Regions from separate parts of the Bacillus sp. GM2 genome, predicted to be linked through region 3. Evidence: riboswitches for the same ligand, from Rfam matches in the RefSeq annotation. Region 3 holds a riboswitch; each other region holds the start of a gene.
The links. Region 3 has a riboswitch for S-adenosylmethionine ahead of ACVC9U_RS14255 (methionine ABC transporter ATP-binding protein). Riboswitches for the same ligand answer to the same signal wherever they lie in the genome.

Region 1: linked by a shared signal. The riboswitch ahead of mtnK (S-methyl-5-thioribose kinase) and the one ahead of ACVC9U_RS14255 (methionine ABC transporter ATP-binding protein) in region 3 are both predicted to bind S-adenosylmethionine.
Region 2: linked by a shared signal. The riboswitch ahead of ACVC9U_RS03460 (MetQ/NlpA family ABC transporter substrate-binding protein) and the one ahead of ACVC9U_RS14255 (methionine ABC transporter ATP-binding protein) in region 3 are both predicted to bind S-adenosylmethionine.
Region 4: linked by a shared signal. The riboswitch ahead of ACVC9U_RS10650 (YezD family protein) and the one ahead of ACVC9U_RS14255 (methionine ABC transporter ATP-binding protein) in region 3 are both predicted to bind S-adenosylmethionine.

Annotation. Positions count from the first base shown of each region.
Region 1 is NZ_JBRKSZ010000007.1:2,108,076-2,114,011, reverse strand. Features, by position in the region: gene ACVC9U_RS11730 (PAS domain-containing sensor histidine kinase) at 1-798, shown strand, start outside; gene ACVC9U_RS11725 (methylated-DNA--[protein]-cysteine S-methyltransferase) at 806-1,303, shown strand; gene mtnA (S-methyl-5-thioribose-1-phosphate isomerase) at 1,516-2,577, opposite strand; gene mtnK (S-methyl-5-thioribose kinase) at 2,583-3,779, opposite strand; SAM riboswitch class I at 3,862-4,005, opposite strand; gene ACVC9U_RS11710 (carbon-nitrogen family hydrolase) at 4,089-4,868, opposite strand; gene ACVC9U_RS11705 (pyridoxal phosphate-dependent aminotransferase) at 4,964-5,936, shown strand, end outside.
Region 2 is NZ_JBRKSZ010000007.1:477,469-483,404, forward strand. Features, by position in the region: gene ACVC9U_RS03440 (ABC transporter permease) at 1-424, shown strand, start outside; gene ACVC9U_RS03445 (ABC transporter ATP-binding protein) at 450-1,148, shown strand; gene ACVC9U_RS03450 (ABC transporter permease) at 1,138-2,469, shown strand; gene ACVC9U_RS03455 (sunset domain-containing protein) at 2,497-3,177, opposite strand; SAM riboswitch class I at 3,308-3,415, shown strand; gene ACVC9U_RS03460 (MetQ/NlpA family ABC transporter substrate-binding protein) at 3,472-4,296, shown strand; gene ACVC9U_RS03465 (MDR family MFS transporter) at 4,417-5,598, shown strand; gene ACVC9U_RS03470 (DUF4257 domain-containing protein) at 5,819-5,936, shown strand, end outside.
Region 3 is NZ_JBRKSZ010000007.1:2,600,832-2,606,767, reverse strand. Features, by position in the region: gene ACVC9U_RS14270 (ABC transporter ATP-binding protein) at 1-924, shown strand; gene ACVC9U_RS14265 (ABC transporter permease) at 917-1,858, shown strand; gene cspB (cold shock-like protein CspB) at 1,977-2,177, opposite strand; SAM riboswitch class I at 2,481-2,594, shown strand; gene ACVC9U_RS14255 (methionine ABC transporter ATP-binding protein) at 2,695-3,696, shown strand; gene ACVC9U_RS14250 (methionine ABC transporter permease) at 3,699-4,349, shown strand; gene ACVC9U_RS14245 (MetQ/NlpA family ABC transporter substrate-binding protein) at 4,371-5,189, shown strand; gene ACVC9U_RS14240 (L-cystine transporter) at 5,313-5,936, shown strand, end outside.
Region 4 is NZ_JBRKSZ010000007.1:1,899,345-1,905,280, reverse strand. Features, by position in the region: gene ACVC9U_RS10665 (dihydroorotate dehydrogenase) at 1-283, shown strand, start outside; gene pyrF (orotidine-5'-phosphate decarboxylase) at 252-971, shown strand; gene pyrE (orotate phosphoribosyltransferase) at 968-1,597, shown strand; SAM riboswitch class I at 1,760-1,866, shown strand; gene ACVC9U_RS10650 (YezD family protein) at 1,969-2,085, shown strand; gene ACVC9U_RS10645 (phosphoadenylyl-sulfate reductase) at 2,171-2,872, shown strand; gene ACVC9U_RS10640 (inorganic phosphate transporter) at 2,884-3,948, shown strand; gene sat (sulfate adenylyltransferase) at 3,974-5,110, shown strand; gene cysC (adenylyl-sulfate kinase) at 5,124-5,717, shown strand; gene cobA (uroporphyrinogen-III C-methyltransferase) at 5,867-5,936, shown strand, end outside.

The DNA.
Region 1 (5,936 bases), 490 kb from region 3:
AGCGACCAAAAACGGATTCTTGAATTTTCATTTAAAAGAAACATCATTCAAAATATGAACTTGGCGATGCTCAGAGACGTGACGGAACGAAAAGAGCTTGAAGAGCGGCTCCGCAAGTCTGATACCCTTCATGTTGTCGGAGAACTCGCAGCCGGAATTGCCCATGAAATCCGCAACCCGATGACGGCGTTAAAAGGATTTATCCAGCTGCTGAAAGGCAGCATCCAAAATGAGGATCACGCGCTTTACTTTAATGTCATCACATCAGAACTCAAAAGGATTGAATCGATTATTACGGAGTTCCTCATCCTTGCAAAACCGCAGGCGATTATGTATGAAGAAAAAAACATCGTCAAAATCATGCAGGACACAATGGATTTGCTGCACGCACAGGCAAACCTTGACAACGTTCAGATGCATCTGAAGTGCGAAGGCGGCATTCCGCTGATTTATTGCGAGCCGAATCAGCTGAAACAGGTATTTATCAACATTTTGAAAAATGCGATCGAAGTGATGCCTGACGGAGGCAACGTATATGTGTCGATCAAACCGAAAGGAGACGACCATATCATTATCTCGCTTGCTGACGAAGGAATCGGCATGACAGAAGACAAATTGAAGAGGCTCGGCGAACCTTTTTACACGACAAAAGAACGGGGCACTGGACTCGGGCTCATGGTCAGTTATAAAATTATTGAAGAGCATAATGGAAAAATCGAAGTTGAAAGTGAAGAAGGGAGAGGCACGACATTCCACCTGACTCTCCCGATCAGACAGCATCATGAGGAGGAGGCTTAATCGCATCGTGGGCTTTTATATTGAAATGACCTCGCCTTTTGGACAAGCTTACATTGTCGAGGAAAATAACCACATTACACATTTGCTATTTGAAAAAGATGAACTAAAACAGCTCCAGCAAGACGTCCTGGAGCTTCGTCGGACCGAAACGGAATTGTTGAAGGAGGCAAAGCGCCAGCTCGAAGAATATTTCAAGGGGGAGCGGAAAACGTTCACCCTTCCTCTCCGCCAGGATGGAACCCAGTTTCAGAAAAAAGTGTGGAAGGCGCTGCAGTCGATCCCGTACGGTGAATCACGGAGCTATTTAGATATCGCGTGCGCCGTCGGGAATCCGAAAGCGGTTCGCGCAATCGGCCAGGCTAATAAAAGAAATGCGCTGCCGATTTTGGTCCCGTGCCACCGTGTCATCGGCAAAAATCGTTCTTTGACGGGGTACTCCGGAAATGAAACGGATAAAAAAGCGGTGCTGCTCGACATCGAAAATATTGCGTATAAGGGAAAATAATATACGAGTACGCCGTTTCTTTTTTTCGTCAGCGACATATAATTTTATTAAGTTAAAAATGTTGGTCTTGGTAAAAAAGGAGGACGAATAAGTGAAAACGAACCGCCCAAAAAAAATAGCAGGATACGCGGAATTGTTCGTCAAGCTGCAAGTGTTGACTGAAGAGCAGAAGAAAGACATCATCAAATCGATTAAAATCCGCTAAAGCGGCCTCAAGTAAGGGCTTCAGCGGAAAACAGCGCTTCAATTTCTTCTTCAAACCTGTCTGTGATAATCCCTTTTTCCGTAATGATTCCAGAGATTAAATCGTGCGGCGTGATATCAAAAGCAGGGTTGAACACTGGCACCTCTTGCGGCGCTATTTGCGTTCCGTTTATCTGCCTGACTTCATCCGGATCGCGTTCTTCAATCGGAATGTCGCCGCCGCATGAAATCGAAACATCAAAAGTTGACAGGGGAGCGGCGATAAAAAACGGGATTTGAAAGGCTTTGGCGAGGATTGCCAAGCCGTATGTTCCGATTTTATTGGCTGTATCTCCGTTTCTCGCGATCCTGTCCGCTCCGACAATGACGGCAGAAATGTTTTTTTCTCTCATCGTATGGGCAGCCATGCTGTCTGTAATCAGCGTCACGTCAATTCCCCCCTGCATAAGCTCCCACGCCGTCAGGCGCGCCCCCTGCAGGACAGGTCTCGTTTCACAGGCATAAATATGAAGGTCGAGGTCCTTTGTTTTGGCAAGATAAAACGGGGCAAGGGCCGTACCGTACCTGCTTGTCGCAATCGAGCCGGCGTTGCAGATGGTCATGATGCTGTCACCCGATTTGAACAAATGCAGTGCATTCTGTCCGATTTGCCGGCACGTTTCTTCGTCTTCAACCTGGATCTGAATGGCTTCATGGATCAGATTTGTTTTTGCTTCATTGACCGATTTTGCGTCCTCCGCACTTTTTACCAGCCGATTGAGAGCCCAGGATAAATTGACGGCTGTCGGCCTTGCCTGACTGAGTTCATCTTTGATTTTGCCGAGTTCCAACAGAAACGCGGAAACGTCAGATGTATCGATGCTTTGTGCGCAAAGGGCGAGTCCAAAGGCGGCTGTAATGCCGATGGCAGGCGCACCTCTCACTTTCAGCGTTTGGATCGCATCATAGACGTCTTCTTTTGTTGTGAGGTGCAGGTATTCCGTCTTTTCGGGAAGCTTTTGCTGGTTCAGGATTTTTACCGATGTTTCTTCCCATTCGACAGAGCGGGGCACCGCAAATTGTTCAGGCATGTCATTCACTCCTTAAGCGCGTTCCGAAACGCTTCAATCAAGTCTTTTGGCGTCCGGAAACCGCTGCGTTTTTCTATGAATGCTGCGCCTATTTTAAGGGCGAGCTTTTTTTGGCTGATTCTCCGGGAAAACGGAACGATCGTATCAAGGTCCGCCACATGGGCAAGGCCGATCGTCCGGCGGATCATTTCGCAGCCGGCAAAGCCTGCTGCGTCTTCAAACGCCTGTTTTAGGACTGATTCAAGACGTCCTTTCTCATTTTTGCAAGCGTCAAGAGCATCGTTTTCCCATGCTTCGCTGAATGTCCGGCTGAACGTATGCCAGACGGTCTCGACATGGCGGTATAAAGGAGCCCGCCTGTTTTCTTCGCGGGAAAGCGCGTGTAGCAGCAGGTTGGCGATAAACTGTCCAATGTCAAACCCGATCGGGCCGAAAAATGCAAATTCTGGGTCGATGATTTTCGTTTCCGCTTCTTCACTGGCGAAAATGCTGCCTGTATGCAGGTCGCCGTGGATCAGCGTTTCCTCCGCAGACAAAAAGCGCTGTTTCAGTTTTGCCGCTTCAATTTTTAATGCTTCATTGCGCCAAAGATCTTCCGCTTCATCGCGAAGCTCTTCTTCGAAATCGTTCGTCTCATGGTCAAAGAAAGGGTCTGTGAACACAAGGCTTTCTGTAATATCGCACAGATCCGGATTCGTAAACTGCTTCACAAGCCGCCCTTTAACTGTTGGGTCAAGCGCATATTCAGACGAGTAAAAATGCGTTTTTCCAAGGAATTCTCCGATGTCTTCCGACAGGTGCGGATAATCCTTCCCGTCAATCAGTCCTTTTCTGGCGATTTCCAAGTGAGAAAGGTCTTCCAATACGGTGACGGCAAGCTCGGTGTCAGAATAGTACACGTTCGGGACAAGGTGCGGGACATGCTCGGCTTGGCGGATCAGCGCACTGCTTTCGATTCTCGCCCTGTCAAGCGTCAGCGGCCAGCTTTCGCCGACGACTTTTGCATAAGGCACCGCCTGCTTGATGATCAGCCCTTTTTGCTGCTCTTTGTCATACACGCGGAAGACGAGATTCAAGTTTCCGTCCCCGATCTCCCGGCATGTCAGGGTGCTTTTGCTTGGAAAAAGCCCAAGGCGGACGGCCAGCGCGGCCGCGGAGCTTTCGGTCAAAGTTTCGTATGCTGCGGTTTTCGTTACGGTCATGTGTGATTCCCCCTAAATGTCGTTAACAATAAAAAAGCCTCTTTCTCATCGAGAGAAAGAGGCTGATTTGTCGCGTTCGCCTCTCTTATCTCTCAGAATTCAAAGTCTGATGGAATTAGCACCGTGCCCTAGCGGCGCAGAATTTCGCGCCCCATTTCACAATGGTATTACGGTCGGTTGCTGTTGGGGTCATTAGGCCAGTCCTTCACCCAACTCTCGATAAGAGAAATCAATATAAAATTTTGAAATTTCAGTTCGGTCAGTTGCTGAAAATGTTACCAGCATCTCAGTTTTCTTGTCAACACTTTTTTAATATAAATCTTTGCGAATGTCCTCAAAAACCGGAATTTGCCCCCGCGCTTTTTCAATGTCCACGAGGTCGATTTCAGCCCTGATGACCGCTTCTCCGCGTCCTGCTTCAGCGAGGGTGCGGCCGAGCGGATCAATGATGATGCTGTGGCCCGCAAATTCGTTTGCCGGGTCTTTTCCCGCCCGGTTGCAGGCTGCGACAAAGCACTGATTTTCAATCGCTCTGGCTTTTAAAAGGCTTTGCCAGTGATCGAGGCGGGCGAGCGGCCATTCCGCCGATACAAAGATGATGCCCGCACCGTCCTTCGTATGTTTTCTGATCCATTCGGGGAAACGGATGTCGTAGCAGATAAACCCCGCAGCCGGGAACCCTTCAAGCTCGAAGCTCCCGTCGCCTGAGCCCGATGACAAATAGAGGTGTTCGTCCATCAGCTGAAAAAGGTGAACTTTGCTGTATTCTTTGATCAAATGTCCGTTTTTGTCTGCGATGTACATGATATTGTACACACCGCTTTTTTTCTTAACGGCGACTGAACCGCATATGATATAGACACGGTTTGCTTTTGCCGTTTCCTGCAGCCATTTCTTCGTTTGCCTGCCTTCTTCATCTGCGATGGAGCCGAGATTTTTTAAATCATAACCCGTGGTCCACAGCTCGGGAAGGAGAAGGACATCCGCATTTCGGCTTTCCTGTTCGATCAGCTGCTCCGCTTTTTTAAAATTTTCAGAAGGATTGCCGTATGCGATATCGAATTGCAGGCATGAAATTGTCAGCTTCAATCTGGATCACCTCATTTTTTTCTTTACATTTTACATTTAACAATATATGATGATGGACTATCATTTCAAGAATTTTTCAAAAGCGGGTGAATCGTATGAAATTTGAGCTTTCAGATGTGTTGAAACAGCTGCCTGAGCAGTTTTTCGCTTCCTTGGTGAAAAAGGTGAATGAAAAAATCGCCGCCGGCCATGATGTCATCAATCTCGGTCAGGGAAATCCCGATCAGCCGACACCGGATCACATCGTTGATACAATGGCACAAGCCGTCCGCAACCCTGAAAACCATCAGTATTCCTCCTTTCGCGGCAGCCGTTCACTCAAGGAGGCGGCAGCCGCGTTCTATCAAAGGGAATACGGCGTAGAGCTCGATCCCGAACGTGAAGTCGCTGTATTGTTCGGCGGAAAAGCCGGTCTTGTCGAGCTTCCGCAATGTTTGTTAAATCCGGGGGATGCCGTGCTCGTTCCCGATCCCGGCTATCCCGACTACTGGTCGGGCGTTGAACTGGCAAGAGCGAACATGGAAACGATGCCGCTTACAGCGGACAATCAGTTTCTGCCTGACTACAGCCGGATTCCGAAGGAAGTGAAAGAAAAAGCGAAGCTCATGTATTTAAATTATCCGAACAATCCAACCGGTGCCCAAGCCACACCTGTTTTTTTCGAAGAGACTGTCCGGTTTGCCAAGTCGAACGGGATTTGCGTCATCCACGATTTTGCCTACGGTGCGATTGGCTACGACGGCAAGAGGCCTGTCAGCTTTCTCGAAACGGAGGGGGCAAAAGACACAGGAATCGAAATTTACACGCTTTCCAAAACGTATAATATGGCTGGATGGCGGGTTGGGTTTGCAGTTGGCAACGCCTCTGTGATCGAAGCGCTGAACCTTTATCAGGACCATATGTATGTCAGCCTTTTTAAAGCGGTCCAAGACGCCGCGGCAGCCGCGCTTCTATCAGACCAAGCGTGTGTCAAGGAGCAAAATGAGCGCTACGAAAAAAGGCGGGATGTATGGATTCGTGCGGTCCGTGAAATCGGCTGGCACGCGGATGCTCCGCAAGGTTCTTTTT
Region 2 (5,936 bases), 2.1 Mb from region 3:
GCTGATCGGGCTTCCGTTGGCCAACCTTCGAATCATCCGGAGTTTCTTTGGAGGTCACTCTGCTTTCTTTTATGGTGAAACAGAACTATTGGATTATATAACGCCGATCATGTACCTCAACCATTTCGGCATTCAATACGGCAGCCTGGCCTTTACGCTTATTCCGCTCGCCATGGGGATTTTGTTTTATATGATCGGCTACTTCTGCTTTATCAGACAGCAGATTGAACGGAACGGACATTTTTTCCTTTGGGGAAAAATGGACCGGCCGATCCAAATTCTCGTGATTTTATTCGGCATCGGGGGATTCGGGACAGCCTCTGGCTCAAGCCTGTCCAGCTATATCTTCGGTATGTTGATCGGTTCGGCAGTCGGGTTTTTAATCAGTTACTTCTTGATTTTTAAAAAAATAAAACAGCTGTAACCCATAATGGAGAGGAGATTTACAAATGATCAGTGTAGAGCATATTCACCACTCGTTTAAAGTCGGCAAAAAGGGGAGGGAAAATGAAATTAAAGTGTTAAAGGATGTCTCGCTTACCGTCGAAAAAGGCGAAATCGCCTGCATTGTCGGACGGAGCGGTTCCGGAAAATCGACGCTGTTGAACTTGATTTCCGGCTATATCGCCCCGACAGAAGGTAAGATCGTCATTGACGGCACGGATGTCACGAATTACGGCGAAAAAGAATGGGCGGCATTCAGGCTTGAACATTTCGGCTTCATCTTTCAAAGTTTTCAGCTGATTCCGAGCCTGACGACTTTCGAAAATATCGAGCTGCCTCTGACTTTAAAAGGTGTTCATCCGTCTGAGCGGAAGCAACGCGTCAATGAGATGCTTCACCGCGTCGGCCTTGAAAACCACGCCGGCCACTATCCGAATGAGCTTTCAGGCGGACAGCAGCAGCGCGTCAGCATCGCCCGCGCTTTGATTTTGAATCCGTCAATCATTTTAGCCGATGAACCGACCGGAAGCCTCGATTCCGAAACAGAGCAGGAAATCCTGGAATTCATTCGGCAGCTGAACAGGGAGCGCGGCATTACATTTGTGATCATCACGCACGATGACGAAGTGGCATCGATCGCCAATACGAAATTTCATCTATCTGACGGCGTGTTAGAGAAAGGGGAAGAGACTGTTGAAGTTTAAGGATCAGTTGAAGTTCATTAGAAGAAATATGAAGAAAAACCGCCTGCGTGTATTCATGACCATTCTCGCAACAACGGTGGCCTGCGCGTTTTTAATCGTGCTCGCATCCGTCGGATTCGGCCTGCAAAAATCGATGACTGAACAGCTGATGAAAGAGCAGATCGTGACTGAGATAAATGTTGTCGGAAAAGAAGGGCAAAGCGATCAGAAAGTTCAAAAGAAAGACTTGAAAGAGTTTGAAAATCGCAAAGATGTGTCCGCGATTATCGAGCGCACGAAGGTTTTCGCACCTGCTGAAGCAAAGTTGGGCAACAGGACAAACAATCAAATTCAGTATGTCTCAATTACCGACATGGCCGCCGAGCAAAAAGCCAATATCAAACTCGATCGCGGCCGCGTAGCGAAAACACCGAATGAAATCGTCGTCGGCTACCATTTCGGAAAGAATCTCTGGACGAAAAAAGAAGCCCAAGATTATGAAAAGCAGATGGAAAATAATGCTGAGGAAGTAAAAGAACCAAAAGGATACGCAGAAGATATTCTCGGCAAAACAATTGAATTAAAGATCTCAAAAATGGATGAAAAAACAGGAGAAGAAGGGAAAGCGAAAACATATGATCTGAAAGTTGTCGGAGTGACGAAAAAACCTTCTTATGAATGGGCAAGCGATTCAACAGTCTATGTCAGCAACGACATGCAAAAAGACATCACCGGTTTTCTGAAGGCGGACAAAGACAACGGCACGATCGAAAAAACGCTCTCGGTTTACGCGGATAACTTTGAACATGTCGGACAGCTGACAACAGATTTGGAGGATAAAGGCTACTACGTCGATTCAATAACGAAAAAACTCGATAGCATCAATCTTTTTTTCATGGCTTTTAAAATCGGTCTGATCTTCGTCGGAGTCATTGCCGTCTTGATTTCAGCGATCGGCATTTTCAACACGATGACTATGGCGGTTACAGAGCGGACGCAGGAGATCGGCATTATGAAAGCGATCGGGGCAAGCCCGAACGTGATCCGGAAAATGTTCCTGTTGGAAAGCGCCTATATCGGTATCTTAGGATCTGTTTTAGGTATTATCATTTCATATGGCGTCAGCTTTTTAGTAAACATGATTATACCGGTGATTTTATCATCGGTTTCAGAAGGAGAAGCGAGTGCGGCAGAGCTCAGCATCACCTTCTCGTACATTCCGGTCAGTCTTGTCCTCATCGCGACCTTGATCAGTGCAGGTGTCGCCATTCTTTCCGGCTTGAATCCGGCCATTAAAGCGACAAGAACGAACGTGCTGACAGCATTAAGAAGAGAGCTGTAAAAAAAAGCCGGCGGTATGCCGGCTTTTTTAACGTTTCGGAGGTCTGTACCCCGCATCACGCGCCTCCTGTTCTGTGCAGAACCAGCGAGCGACGTTTTTCGTGCGGTCATAATATGTACTTCCCGGTGTATGATAAATATGGTTGACGCTTCCTTTGATTTTGCACTCCTGTTTGCTTTCACCGCTGCTTTTCTTAGCGGCGGGCGCGCTGTGTGACGTTCCGGCCTGAGCGGTGGCGTTCTTTTCTTTTACAGTGGCTTCGGCACTGCCGCTTTTTTCTTCAGCCTTGGCCAGTTTTTCTGACAGCGATTTTGTTTTTTTCGTAAGCGAGTCTTTTTCTTTTGTCAGTTTTTCATTTTCTTTTTTTAATGTGTCATTCTCCGTTTTGACTGCCTTCAGTTTTTCGTTTGCTTGATTGAGCTGCTGCTTTAATGCGGTTTGCTCCTTTTGCACAGCGCTGTGTTCAGTTTTCAGTTCTTGAAGCTCGGTTGTCAGGTCCTCTGTTTTTGTCTCATCGACGGCATATGTTTCTTCATCGTAATAAGGAAGAGAGATGATCAGGAGGAGAAGTCCGCCTGCAAAACAAGGATAAAAGAGTTTTCTGGAAAACCTTTTGCCTGGAGAAAAGATCCTTTTGATAAAATGAAAGGCAAGATAGCAGATGGAAAAAATGAAGGATAAAAACCCGATCAGCATGATAGATTCCATGATTCGTCTCCTTTCGTGTTTGATAACTATATTTTAGCTTAAAAAGAAAAAAATGTTTATGCCAAAAAACTTCTTGCAAATCTAAATATTCAAACGTAAAATAGAGAAATCATTTAAAAACCGAATATGGAGCTTATAAAGAGAGATGGAGGGACTGGCCCGGCGAAATCTCAGCAACCTGCAGCAGAGCAAGGTGCTAAATCCAGCAGAATGTCAGGCGCATTCTGAAAGATAAGTTGAACAACTCTTTCAGGCGCTGAAAGAGTTTTTTTTATTTTGGAGGAGGAGATATACATGAACAAGTTATTAAAATGGACTTCTGCGCTGGTACTGGTCCTAAGCTTGGCGCTTCTGGCCGCATGCGGAAACAATGCCGAAAGCGACGGCAAAACGATCAAAATAGGCGCTACTGCAGGACCGTATTACGATATGGTCAAAAAAGCGATTCAGCCTGAACTTGAGAAAAAAGGCTACAAAGTTGAAGTTGTCGAATTCACCGACTATGTACAGCCGAACACGGCATTAAGCGAAGGCGAACTCGACGCCAATTTGTTTCAGCATGAGGTTTTTATGAAATCATACAATCAAGAAAACAATAAACATCTTGCGGCGCTCATTTCTGTGCCGACCGCTCCGATGGGTCTCTATTCTGCCAAATATAACGACTTGAACGATGTCAAAAACGGGGCGGAAGTGGCTGTGCCAAACGATCCGGCCAATGCCGCCAGGGCATTTTTAACGCTTCAGGATCAGGGGCTGATTCGGCTGAAAAGCGATGTCGACACATTGAAAGCATCTGTGCAGGATATTGCAGAAAATCCGAAAAAGCTGACATTTAAACAGCTTGAATCCGCCAATCTTCCAAGAGCTGTCGATGACCTGGATATCGCGGCTGTCCCGGGCAATTTCGCTCTCTCCGCCAATATGAAGCTGCAGGACGCGCTGGCGCTTGAGAACATGCCTGACCGCTACCGCAATCAAGTGGTAGTGGATGAAAAAAACAAAGACAAGCCATTCGCCAAAGATCTCAAAGAAGCGGTAAAATCCAAAGCTTTCGAAGATGCGATCGATCGGGAATTCGCCGGCTTCGGAAAGCCGAAATGGATGACGCAATCATAAAAAAATTCCCCCTTTAAAAAGGGGGTTTTTTATGTTGAAAATCGAAATCGTGTCAATTGAAAAAAATGGGCAAAACGAATAGAATCTAGAGGGAATGCTAAAGAGAAAGAAGGAAACGCTATGCCGCGCACATTATGGCTATTGGTCATCGGAATGTTTATCAATGTCACAGGGGCATCTTTTTTATGGCCGCTGAATACCATCTATATCCATCAGCATTTGGGAAAGTCGCTGACAGCGGCCGGATTTGTGCTGATGCTGAACTCAGGGGCAAATGTGCTGGGCAACCTGTTCGGGGGATATCTATTCGATAAAATCGGCGGATTTAAAACGGTTGTTCTTGGAATTGTGATCACGTTTGCGAGCCTTTCTGGCCTCGTCTTTTTTCACGATTGGTTCCAGTACATTCTTTTCTTAACGTTGGCCGGTTTTGGATCAGGGATCGTTTTTCCGGCATGCTATGCAATGGCCGGATCAGTTTGGCCGGAAGGCGGCAGAAAGCCGTTCAACGCTGTATACGTGGCCCAAAATGCAGGTGTGGCAGTTGGCTCAGCGCTCGGCGGAATTGTCGCTTCTTTTTCATTTACGTATGTTTTTCTCGCGAATGCGATGCTGTACGCCGTCTTCTTCATGATTGCGTTTTTCGGATTTAAACGCATCCGGTCTGAAAAAGCCATGCAGTCATCTGTTTTGGATCATGCCGATTCAGTCAGCGGGAAATCGAAATTTTCTGCGCTTTTGGTCATATGTACGGGCTACCTGCTCGGCTGGATCGCTTATTCGCAATGGTCCTCGACCATCGCTTCACATACCCAGGAGCTGGGGATATCTCTTGGGCAGTACAGCGTGCTTTGGACAGTGAACGGGGCGCTCATCGTTTTCGGTCAGCCGCTGATCGGTTTTTTTGTGAAACGGTTTGCCGAATCGCTGAAAAACCAAATCGTGATCGGATTTGTCATTTTTATGATGGCATACGGAATTTTGTTTGGCGCTGAACGGTTTCCGGCTTTTCTTGCTGCGATGGTTGTGCTGACCATTGGCGAAATGCTTGTATGGCCGGCTGTGCCGACGATTGCAAACCGTCTCGCACCGAGAGGGAAAGAAGGGTTTTATCAAGGGTTTGTCAACAGTATGGCGACCGGCGGAAGAATGATCGGACCGCTTTTTGGCGGAATGCTGGTTGATTATTTTAGTATGCAGCTTTTGCTCGCGGTTCTGCTCGCATTGCTGCTGATTGCAATAGGAACGGCGTTTTTATACGACAGGAAGGAAAAGCAGCTCTCCGCTCAGTCAGATGCATGAGTAATATAGAAAAAATAGGTAATTGTAATTATTCGAAAATGAATCGAAGGAATCAAGATTATCAACCAAATCTTCACATATAATGGAAGAAACAAGCTTTTTTTCTTCTCAGACAGAACACATTTTCTGTATGGTAGTATCGAATATCATCGCAAGGGGTCTAGGGGGGCTGCTCGATGGCCTGAAGTCGCTTGACTAAACTAAGGGCTTTAGGAAGGTGATGAAGATGCTGCATCAAGTTTTGGTTGCTTGTTTGATTGGAGGGATTATGGGGGTTCTCGGGCACGTTAAAAAAAGAGGACGACTCGAGAAACCGAGAACAACGAAACGATTCATTT
Region 3 (5,936 bases):
GTGGAAACACTTTTGGAATTAAAAAATGTATCAAAAACGATCAGGGGGAAAAAGATCATCGACGGCTTGAGCTTTGACGTGCGGGCAGGCGAAATATTCGGCTTCCTGGGTCCGAACGGCGCCGGAAAAACGACGACGATCCGGATGATTGTCGGGCATATGAACATCACCGCCGGTGAAATCGCCGTGTGCGGCGTCAGCGTAAAAGAAAATTTTGAAAAGGCTGCACGGCATATCGGAGCGATCGTTGAAAATCCGGAACTGTATAAATTTTTAACGGGCTATCAAAACCTTCAGCAATACGCGCGCATGACGAAAGGCGTGACGAAACAGAAAATTGACGAAATCGTCGAGCTTGTCGGATTGAAAAACAGGATCAACGATAAGGTCAAAACGTATTCTTTAGGAATGAGACAAAGGCTTGGCCTAGCCCAAAGCCTTTTGCACGATCCGAAGCTCTTGATTCTCGATGAGCCGACGAACGGGCTTGATCCGGCCGGTATCCGGGAAATACGCGATCATTTAAGAAAGCTGACGAGAGAAAGAGGTATGGCGGTCATCGTTTCAAGCCACCTGCTTTCAGAAATGGAGCTGATGTGCGACAGGATCGCCATTATCCAGAACGGAAAGCTCCGGGATATTCAACATGTGCACGGACCCGCTCGGGATGAAAAGAAGCGCTATTATATTCAGGCGGATGACAATCAGGCTCTGATGCGGGAAGCGGCTGCCTTCAAAAAGATGAAGGTTGACGAAGCGGAAGGCGGGATAGAGCTCAGCCTTCAAAAGGATGAAGTGCCTGATTTGATCAAACACTTGTCAGACAGCGGTGTCCGCCTATATGAAGTGAAGGCTGTGAACAAATCGCTGGAAGACCGGTTCCTGGAAATCACCGCAGATAAGGAGGAAGCTCAGCATGTTTAATCTCATCGTAAATGAATGGATCAAAATTTTTAATCGAAAAGGCACATACGTCATGATCGCGATTTTGCTGTTATCTGCCATCGGGCTGGGCGTTCTCACAAAGACGATCGGGGAGACAGACCAAAACCCGGGCTGGAAAAAAGAATTGATGCAGGAAAATAAAGATATGAAAGAACTACTTAAAGGGGTCAATAATCCGGCACTTGAAAAAAGTTATGAACGGTCGATCGCCATTAATGAGTATCGAATCAAGCACGATTTGCCGGAAGACGGGGATTATACGGCCCTGTCGTTCATCAGCGATGCGAGCGGGATCATCTCCCTCGCCGGTCTGTTTGTGATCACAGTGGCTGCGGGAATCGTTGCGAATGAATTCAGCTGGGGAACGGTGAAGCTGCTTGTCATCAGGCCGATCAGCCGCTTTAAAATTTTGCTGGCAAAATATTTGACAGTTCTGCTTTTTGCATTGGCTTTGCTCTTCATTCTGTTTGCAAGCGCAGGAATAACAGGCCTAGCTTTATTCGGGGCAGGCGACGGCAGCCAGGTTCACTTGGTGTATGCCGGTGGAACAGTTGAAGAAAAAAGCCTGCTGTTGCACTTGGCCGGCAGCTATTTGCTGAATTCAATTTCGCTTTTGATGATGGCGACAATGGCCTTTATGATTTCAGCTGTTTTCAGAAACAGCTCGCTCGCCGTAGGTATTTCGATTTTCCTATTGGCTATGGGCGGAACGGTGACAAACCTGCTCGCGACGAAATTTGATTGGGTGAAATATATCTTATTTGCCAACACTGATCTCACTCAATACTTTGACGGATCTCCGCTTGTTTCAGATATGACGCTGGGATTCTCGATTGCGGTGCTCGCTGTCTATTTTATCGTTTTTCATGTGCTCGCTTTTGGTGCATTCACAAAAAGAGACATCGCTTCATAAGCGGTATTCACGAAAAAGCCTCACGCCGGTTTCCGGGCGTGAGGCTTTTTTAAATAAAATATAAAAAGACTGCTGACATTCGGTCAGCAGTCCTGTATGAAGATCAGCGGTTCACAGCTTACGCTTTTGTTACGTTAGCAGCTTGTGGTCCGCGGTTTCCTTCAACGATTTCGAAAGATACAGATTGGCCTTCTTCCAAAGTTTTGAAGCCTTCGCCTTGAATAGCAGAGAAATGAACGAATACATCGTCTTGTCCTTCAACTTCGATGAATCCGAAACCTTTTTCAGAGTTAAACCATTTTACTTTACCTTCTAGCATGAAATTTCCTCCTAAAGCGATAACGCTTAAATTCACTATTCTTGCTCTAAAACAAACTTCCAAGACGAAAACTCTTACAAAACTTTCTTCTTAAAGATAGTTCGAACAAAAATAATTACCTTTACTTTACCAGTGTTTAAGCGAAATTACAACTGCTAAACACAATTTTTTTAAAAAAAGTGAAATTTAATGATCAGGGTGAAAAATAAAGCATTGAAAAGAGAGTTTTTGAAATTTTCACGAATCTGATTGACAACATTTCAAAGAAGCTGTAAAGTTAGGTAAAACTTCATGCAACAACACTTCTTATTCAGAGAGGCGGAGGGAATTGGCCCTATGAAGCCTCGGCAGCGGGTTCTGCAAACAGCAGAATACTGTGCCACATCCAACAAGCCGTATGGGCTTGGAAGATAAGAAGAGAGCGGACCCACTCCATTTACTTCGTGTCGTCTAAGGCTTCTTCTTATTTTTTAAGAGGAAGCCTTTTTTGTTAGCCAAAAAGAGGAGGAAGATCATCATGATTACATTTGAAGGCGTTGAAAAGGTCTATGAAAGCGGCGGACAGAAGGTTCATGCGCTCAATGGAATCGACCTTCATGTGGATAAAGGGGAAATATACGGCGTCATCGGATTCAGCGGTGCAGGGAAAAGCACGCTGATCCGCTGTGTGAACTTCCTTGAAAAACCGACGGCCGGAAAGGTTTTCGTCGGCGGAAGAGACTTAATGTCCTTGTCGAAAGCTGAGATTCGCACTGTGAAAAGGAAGATCGGCATGGTGTTTCAGCATTTTAACCTGTTAAATTCAAAAACGATTTTCGCTAATGTCGCAGAGCCGCTCGCACTTGTCAAAACGCCGAAAGCCGAAATCAAGCAAAAAGTGACGGAGCTGCTCCGTTTTGTCGGACTTGAGGATAAAGCCCGCGATTATCCGGATCAGCTTTCGGGCGGCCAAAAGCAGCGCGTCGGGATTGCCCGGGCGCTGGCGACAAATCCGGAGGTTCTGCTCTGCGATGAAGCGACATCCGCGCTTGATCCGCAGACGACCGGCGATATTTTGAAGCTGCTGAAGCGCGTCAACGAACAATATAACATCACGATACTGTTAATCACCCATGAAATGAATGTGGCAAAAGAAATCTGCGACAAAGTCGCGGTCATTGAAAAAGGAAGGATCATTGAATCAGGCAGTGTGTTTGACGTATTTTCCGCGCCGGAAACCGAAACGGCGAAAAGCTTTGTCAAATCAGCCATCGACCACGAGATACCTGAATCGATTCAAAAATTAAATGTGAAGCACCTCTACCAGCTTCAATTTGTCGGCGAATCTTCCGGGAAGCCATTTCTTTCGCAAGTGGCAAAGCGGTTTGACGTAGAAGTCAACATTCTGCACGGAACGATTACAGAGCTTCAGGGAATTCCGTTTGGCAGCATGACGGTTGAACTGCAGGGGGAAGACGGTGAAATCGGGCGGGCGCTCGAATATATACGCAGAGAAAACATTCGCATCAGGGAGGTATAAGCATGCTTGTTACATATGACCAAATCATTGACGCACTGGTTCAGACGATTCAAATGACGGTTTTTTCTCTTTTATTTTCAAGCGTGATCGGCATTCCGCTCGGCATTTTGCTGGTTGTCACAAGAAAGGGGCATCTGCTTGAAAATCCGGCAGTTTTTACGGTTGTCAATATGATCATTAACATTTTCCGGTCCGTTCCGTTTATCATTTTGATGGTTGCTTTAATTCCGGTGACAAGGCTGATTGTGGGGACGTCCATCGGCACATCGGCAGCGATTGTTCCCCTGACTTTTTATGCCGGGCCTTACATCGCAAGGCTCGTCGAGAACTCTCTGCTTGAAGTCGACCCGGGAGTTATTGAAGCCGCTGAAGCAATGGGAGCGACTCCGCGGCAGATCATCTTCAGGTTTCTGATTCCGGAAGCGCTCGGCTCACTTGTGCTGAGTTTTACGGTGGCAACGGTCGGATTGGTCGGAGCGTCGGCGATGGCTGGTGCGATAGGCGCCGGCGGTCTGGGGGATTTGGCGATCACATACGGCTATCAAAGATTTGACACGATGACGATGATCATCACGGTTGCAATTCTCGTCATCGTTGTGCAGGGATTGCAGACATCCGGAAACGTTCTGTCAAAAAAATTGAGAAGAAGATAAACAAAGAGGGAGACGGCTATGATGAAAAAATTTGCATTTGTTGTGATCTTATTGCTGCTTGCGGGAGTGATCGCGGGGTGTGCGGCAGACTCTGATGCGAAAACGATTAATATCGGCATCAGCGGAACGGATACAAGAATCTGGGACTTTGTGAAGAAAAAAGCCGAGAAAGAAGGCTTAAAGCTTGAAATCGTCAAATACTCCGATTATGTTCAGCCGAACCAGGCTTTGGCGGGCGGTGACATAGACGCCAACGCTTTTCAGACGATATCTTACTTTAATGCATTCAAAAAGGAACGCAATCTTAAACTATCGCCGATCGGCACAACGATCATCGCTCCGATGGGCATTTATTCCGAGAAGTATGATTCGCCTGACGATATACCAAACGGCGCGGAAATCGCTGTTCCGAGCGAAGCGACGAACATGGGCAGAGCCTTGCTTCTGCTGGAGTCCGCCGGCCTTCTTCAATTAAAGGACGGATTTGACGGAAACGGAACGCTTGATGCGATTAAAGAAAATCCGAAAAAACTCAAAATCACAACGGTGGCCGCAGAGCAAACACCGCGCGTACTTCCCGATGTCGCTGCATCTGTTATCAACAACGGCATAGCGGTTGACGCCGGCTTCCACCCTGTCAAAGATTCGATTAAACTGGAAGACGAAACAGCGACACCGTACATCAACATTATTGCGGCCAGAACAGAAGACCGGGACCGCGAAGATTTGAAAAAGATCGTCGAGCTGTACCAAGCAGACGATACCGCTGAATTGATCAAAAAAGAGTTTGACGGTGCACAGCTGCCGACTTTTGTTCCACTGAAAGACATCGGCGAATAAAATATCAGTCGCGCAATTGATTCCCGGGTCATATATTGAAATGCGTCGATAATTCCTACTTGACCAATCAGGTTTGTTGTACTATAGTTTTTAAATGTAAAAAATTCTGGGGGTGCTTTTGTTATCATGACATTATTTGTTGTTATTAATATTATCGTCATGCTCGGCCTGATGGCGCTCCTTTATATGATGCAAAAAAAGCATGTTTCTTTTTCTAAGCGGGTATTTACCGCTCTGGGAATCGGCATTGTTTTTGGATTCGCTTTGCATTTTATATATGGTTCGTCTTCAGAAACGATTACGCAGACATCTGATTGGTTTAATATTGCAGGCGGCGGCTATGTGAAGCTTTTGCAGATGATCGTTATGCCGCTTGTATTCATCTCGATTTTGGGCGCTTTTACAAAGCTTAAACTGACGCACAATATCGGAAAAATCAGCGGACTGATCATCGGGCTCTTGATCGCGACGACAGCTGTCGCTGCTGCGGTGGGAATCGCGTCCGCGCTTGCTTTCGACCTGCAGGCTGTCCATGTGGATCAAGGCCAGGCGGAGTCAATGAGAGGGGCGGAACTCGAACAGAAATCGCAGGACATGGAAGCCAAAACGCTTCCGCAGCAAATTGTCGAGCTTCTTCCGGGGAATCCGTTTTTAGATTTTACGGGAGCAAGACCGACATCAACGATCGCCGTTGTTATTTTTGCGGCTTTCCTTGGGATCGCTTATCTCGGGGTCAATCGAAAACAG
Region 4 (5,936 bases), 700 kb from region 3:
TAAACCGGTGGCCATCAGAATGGTGCATGAAGTCAGCCAGAAAGTCAGCATTCCGATCATCGGCATGGGCGGTGTCCAGTCAGCGGAAGATGTGCTTGAGTTTTTGCTGGCGGGTGCGAGCGCAGTCGCCGTCGGTACGGCAAACTTTGTTAATCCGTTTGTTTGTCCCGAAATCATCGCCGACTTGCCGCGCGTTTTAGAAAAATACGGATACCGTTCGTTGAACGAGTGTATCGGAAGGAGCTGGAAGGATGAAACATACGCCGCCCATCATCGCGCTTGATTTTGCATCAGCACAGGAAACATATGCGTTTTTGGACCGGTTTCATGGAGAAGAGCTTTTCGTGAAGGTGGGCATGGAGCTTTTTTATCAGGAAGGGCCGGCCATCCTTGAAAAGTTGCAGGAGCGCGGCTGCCGCATTTTCCTCGATCTAAAATGCCACGACATTCCAACGACCGTATACAAGGCGATGAAAAGGCTGGCGGGGTTTGGCGTCAGCCTTGTCAATGTGCACGCAGCAGGCGGAAAGCAAATGATGGAGTCGGCGCTTGAAGGCCTTGAAGCGGGGACTCCGGCAGGCCGGAAACGCCCTTTATTAATTGCTGTGACCCAGCTGACAAGCACCTCTTCTGAAATGCTTCAGCATGAGCTGCTGATTGAAACGCCGCTTCTCGATACAGTTGTTCACTACAGCCAGCTGGCTGAAAAAAGCGGACTTGACGGAGTCGTCTGCTCCGTCCATGAAGCCGAACACATTTACCGGGCCGCGTCTTTAGATTTTCTGACCGTGACACCCGGAATTCGCATGGCGGATGACAAAAACAACGACCAGGTCCGGGTGGCGACGCCTGGCTACGCAAGGGAAAAAGGCGTGTCGGCGATCGTTGTCGGCCGTTCGATTACCCAGGCGGAAGATCCTGTGTCAGCCTACAGAAGAATAGGACATGAGTGGGAGGGAACGAAGGCATGAAAACAGACATTGCAAACCATTTATTAAGAATCAAAGCGGTTTTCCTGCGCCCGAACGAGCCGTTTACATGGGCGAGCGGCATCCTGTCGCCCATCTACTGCGACAATCGTTTGACGCTTTCATATCCGGAAGTAAGGGATGATATAGCTTCAGGGCTTGCCGGACTGATTCAAGACAAGTTTCCCGGAGCCGAAATGATCGCCGGTACGGCAACTGCGGGAATCCCCCATGCCGCGCTTGCCGCCGACAGGCTGAGCCTGCCGATGTGCTACGTCAGAAGCAAACCGAAGGCGCACGGCAAAGGAAACCAAATTGAAGGCGCCGTTGTAAAAGGACAGAAAGTTGTTGTGATTGAAGATTTAATTTCAACGGGAGGAAGCGTCCTTGAAGCGGCAGCCGCTCTCACAGAAGCGGGATGCGAAGTGCTCGGTGTCGCCGCCATTTTCACTTACGGACTTCCTAAAGCCGCCGCCGCCTTCAGCGAAGCGGGCGTTGAATACCGCACGCTGACTGATTACGATACATTGACAGAGGCTGCGCTTGCCGGCGGATATATCAGCGAACAGGATGCCGCCAAACTGAAAGAATGGAAGACAGACCCTGAAAGCAAGTCTTGGATGGACTAATGAAAAAAGCCGTATTCTCCTAATGGGAGAACGGCTTTTTTGCGTCTTTTTACAGATTTAAAAATAGTAAAAACGGATTATTTTTATTTTTTATTAATCCTATAAAAAAAGTCGGGTTGACTTTTGTTCGAATTGTGCTAAAATTTTAAAATAACAAAAGCAAACTTATCAAGAGCGGTGGAGGGACTGGTCCGATGAAACCCGGCAACCTGCGTGTGAAGCGTAAGGTGCTACTTCCAGCAAAATGCCCTCATTTTGAGAGATAAGGAATAGCGGAGTTCCTCGTCTTTCTTTCAAATTTGGAAGAAAGATTTTAATTTTTAGGGGCAGAGGAGGAGCTAGAAGTGAAGACAGATGAACAGCTTGAAAAGGTGATCATCAAAATGAAAGACATGCTGAAAGACATGAATTACGGATCGATCACATTCGTTGTTCAGGACGGCAAAGTCATTCAAATCGAAAAAAATGAAAAAATAAGATTGAAATAGCTGACTAGACAAACTAGAGGCGGTTTTCACAGTTTTTTTCTGCTGGAAGCCGTTTTTTTGTTGGCGAAAAAAGGGGGAACCGAAAATTTTTACTTACAGCACATGGGAGGAACCGAATATCTCTTTTCAGGAAGATGACTCTTATAAAGGAGCGCTGTCCGTCTTGAAATGGGCGTACGGACATTACGGAAATCAGCTTGTATATGCGTGCAGCTTCGGAATTGAGGGAATCGTCCTGATCGATTTGATTTATAAGGTGAAAAAAGATGCGGTCATCGTTTTTCTTGATACGGGACTTCATTTTAAAGAAACGTATGAAACGATCGACGCTGTCAAAGAACGATATCCAGGCCTTCAGATTATCATGAAAACACCGGAGCTTACCGTCGAAGAGCAGGCGAAAGAATATGGGGACGAACTATGGAAGACCGCTCCGAATTCCTGCTGTGAAATGAGGAAGGTCATTCCTCTCCGCGAGACGCTTTCAGGCTACCCGGCGTGGCTGTCGGGCCTGCGCCGCGAGCAATCGCCCGGGCGGAGCAAAACGAACTTTTTGAACAAAGACGAAAAATTCAAGTCTATCAAAGTTTGTCCGCTCATTCATTGGACGTGGAAGGATATTTGGAGATATGTGACAAAGCACGATCTCCCGTACAATCCGCTTCATGATCAAGGCTACCCGAGCATCGGCTGCGCTCCGTGCACCTCTCCGGCCTTCACAATGGATGATCTTCGATCAGGCCGCTGGAACGGATCGGCTAAAACAGAATGTGGATTACACGAGTAAGGAGATGAGTCATGGAACTTGCCGCCATTTTATTTAGCATGTTTTTTGCGATGAATATCGGAGCGAGCGGTGCAGCTGCTTCAATGGGAATCGCCTATGGATCTGAAGCCGTCAAAAAGAAGTTTCACGCACTAATAATCTGTGCAGCAGGCGTTCTCTCGGGCGCTGTCATCGGCGGAGGAAACGTCGTGAAAACGATCAGCTCAGGCATCATTCCCGAACGGGTGATTTCGCTTGAAATCGTCTGCATTATTATCGGATCGGCGGCACTGTCGCTCTTTATCGCAAATGTACTCGGCATCCCGCTTTCGACAAGTGAAGTGACGGTCGGATCTGTTGTCGGAGTAGGTGTCGCTTACCAGGTTTTGTATGTGAAATCTTTGCTTATCATCGTCTCATTTTGGGTCGTTGTACCAATCGTCGCTTTTACATTTACATTTGCGGTGGCAAACATCATGAAAAAAACGATCAAACGTCCAGCCTCGGGAAAGAAAGCAAAGGTTTTGGCGGTGATTCTGTTGATCACCGGGTTTTTTGAAGCCTTCTCAGCAGGCATGAACAATGTCGCAAATGCTGTCGGACCTCTGGTGGCGGCGCATGTTTTGACAGTCGGGGAAGGAACGCTCTACGGCGGGCTGTTTGTCGCGCTGGGCGCCCTTTTACTGGGCAGGCGCGTTCTTGAAACAAACGGCAAAAAGATTACGAGGTTTTCAAAAGGAGAGGGAATCATCCTTTCCGGAACGGGGGCCGGGCTTGTCATTACCAGTTCAATTTTCGGTTTACCGGTTCCGCTTGCGCAAGTCACATCATCTTCTATTATAGGGATGGGAATGGCAAAAAACGGCGGCAACGTCTTTCATAAACAAGTGGTCAAAACGATGCTGAAAGTATGGGTCGTCTCGCCGTTCCTTTCATTAAGCCTATCTTATATGCTGGTCAGCCTTTTATTAAAAGGAGACTACTACGCTCTTATTGTTGTCACAAGCGTTCTGCTGGCATCTGTCGGAACGATCAGCCTGATGAGAGCGGTCAAAAAAGAGCACAGCTCCGTCCATGAACAAGGCGGAGGAATTTAAACACAAAGTAGGGGGAAACAAGTTTATGAGTTTAGCACCACACGGCGGTGTATTGGTTAACCGCGTCAATGAAGCATACGATTTTCAACACATCGCACATGAAATTGAGCTTGATGTAATGGCTTTTTCAGATTTGGAGCTGATCGGAATCGGTGCGTACAGCCCGCTCCAAGGCTTTATGACAGAGAAAGACTATCTGTCCGTTTTCGAAAATATGAGACTATCAAGCGGCGAAGTATGGACGCTTCCGATCACTCTGCCTGTTGACGAGCAAAAAGCTTTAAGCTTAAAAGCGGGTGACACCGTCCGCCTTACCTATAATGGGGAAACCTACGGCGTCATTGAGATCGAAGATATCTATACGCCGGACAAGAAAACGGAAGCCGTCAATATCTATAAAACCGACGAACTCGAACATCCGGGCGTCAAAAAATTGTTTGACCGCGGCAGCGTTTATGTGGGCGGGCCGATCACTCTCATTAAACGGAGCGTCAAGCAATTCCCGGCGCACACATTCGAACCTCTGGAAACAAGAAAAAAATTCGCAGAACTCGGCTGGAAAACGATTGTCGGATTCCAGACGAGAAATCCGGTTCACAGAGCGCACGAATACATTCAAAAAACGGCGCTCGAGACGGTAGACGGCCTTTTCCTCAATCCGCTCGTCGGGGAAACAAAATCAGACGATATTCCGGCTGATGTCCGCATGGAAAGCTATCAGGTGCTGCTTGACGGCTACTATCCGAAAGACCGCGTCTTTCTCGGCGTTTTTCCGGCGGCGATGCGCTATGCGGGGCCGAAGGAAGCGATCTTCCATGCGCTTGTCAGAAAGAACTACGGATGCACGCACTTTATCGTCGGAAGAGACCATGCCGGAGTCGGCGATTACTACGGCACATATGAAGCGCAGGAGCTGTTCGATCAGTTCGCACCGGAAGAGATCGGCATTACGCCGCTGAAATTCGAACACAGCTTCTACTGCAATGTCTGCGGTTCAATGGCGACGGCGAAAACGTGCCCTCACAGCAAAGAACATCATGTCATTTTGTCCGGCACAAAGGTGAGGGGCATGCTGAGAAACGGCGAGTTCCCGCCGAGCACATTCAGCCGTCCAGAAGTCATTCAAACATTAATCAAAGGCTTAACGGCCGGGGTTTCTTAAGGGGGAGCATCTCTTGGTAAATAAAGGTATTGTCTGGCATGAAGCGTCCATTACAAAACGGGAATATCATGAGAAAAATAAACATAAAAGCTCGATCGTTTGGCTGACGGGCTTGAGCGGTTCAGGAAAATCAACGATTGCCAACGCTGCAGCGCGTGAGTTGTTTGAACAAGGCTACCAGGTCACGGTGCTCGACGGCGACAACGTCAGGCACGGGCTGAACAAGGACCTCGGGTTTTCCGATGAAGACCGGAAGGAAAACATCCGCCGGATCGGCGAGGTCGCGAAGCTCTTTGTCGAACAGGGGACGATCGTCATTACGGCGTTCATTTCCCCTTTTAAAGAAGACCGAGGGCTTGTCAGACAGCTCGTCGAGGAAGATGAGTTTCACGAGGTCTATGTGAAATGCGATTTGGCGACGTGCGAGGAGCGCGACCCGAAAGGCTTGTACAAAAAAGCGAGAAACGGAGAAATTCCATTTTTCACGGGGATCGATTCGCCTTATGAAGAGCCTGAAACGCCTGAGCTTGTCCTTGATACAGGCGCACATAACCGGGAAGAGTGCAAAAATCAGCTCGTCCAATACGTGAAAGATCAAACGAAATAAAATGCGGGTAATAGGAAAGTGCTGCACATGCACTTTCCTATTTCATAAAGAAAACGTTTGGTTTTTGTGATATTTTCAGGCACCAAACGCTTTCTTTATGATTTATAATGAATTGAAGAAGACGTTGATCAGATCGGGGGAGATCTAAGATGGGGAAAGTATATATCGTTGGGGCAGGTCCTGGAGACCCCGATTTACTGACGATCAAAGCTTTAAAAG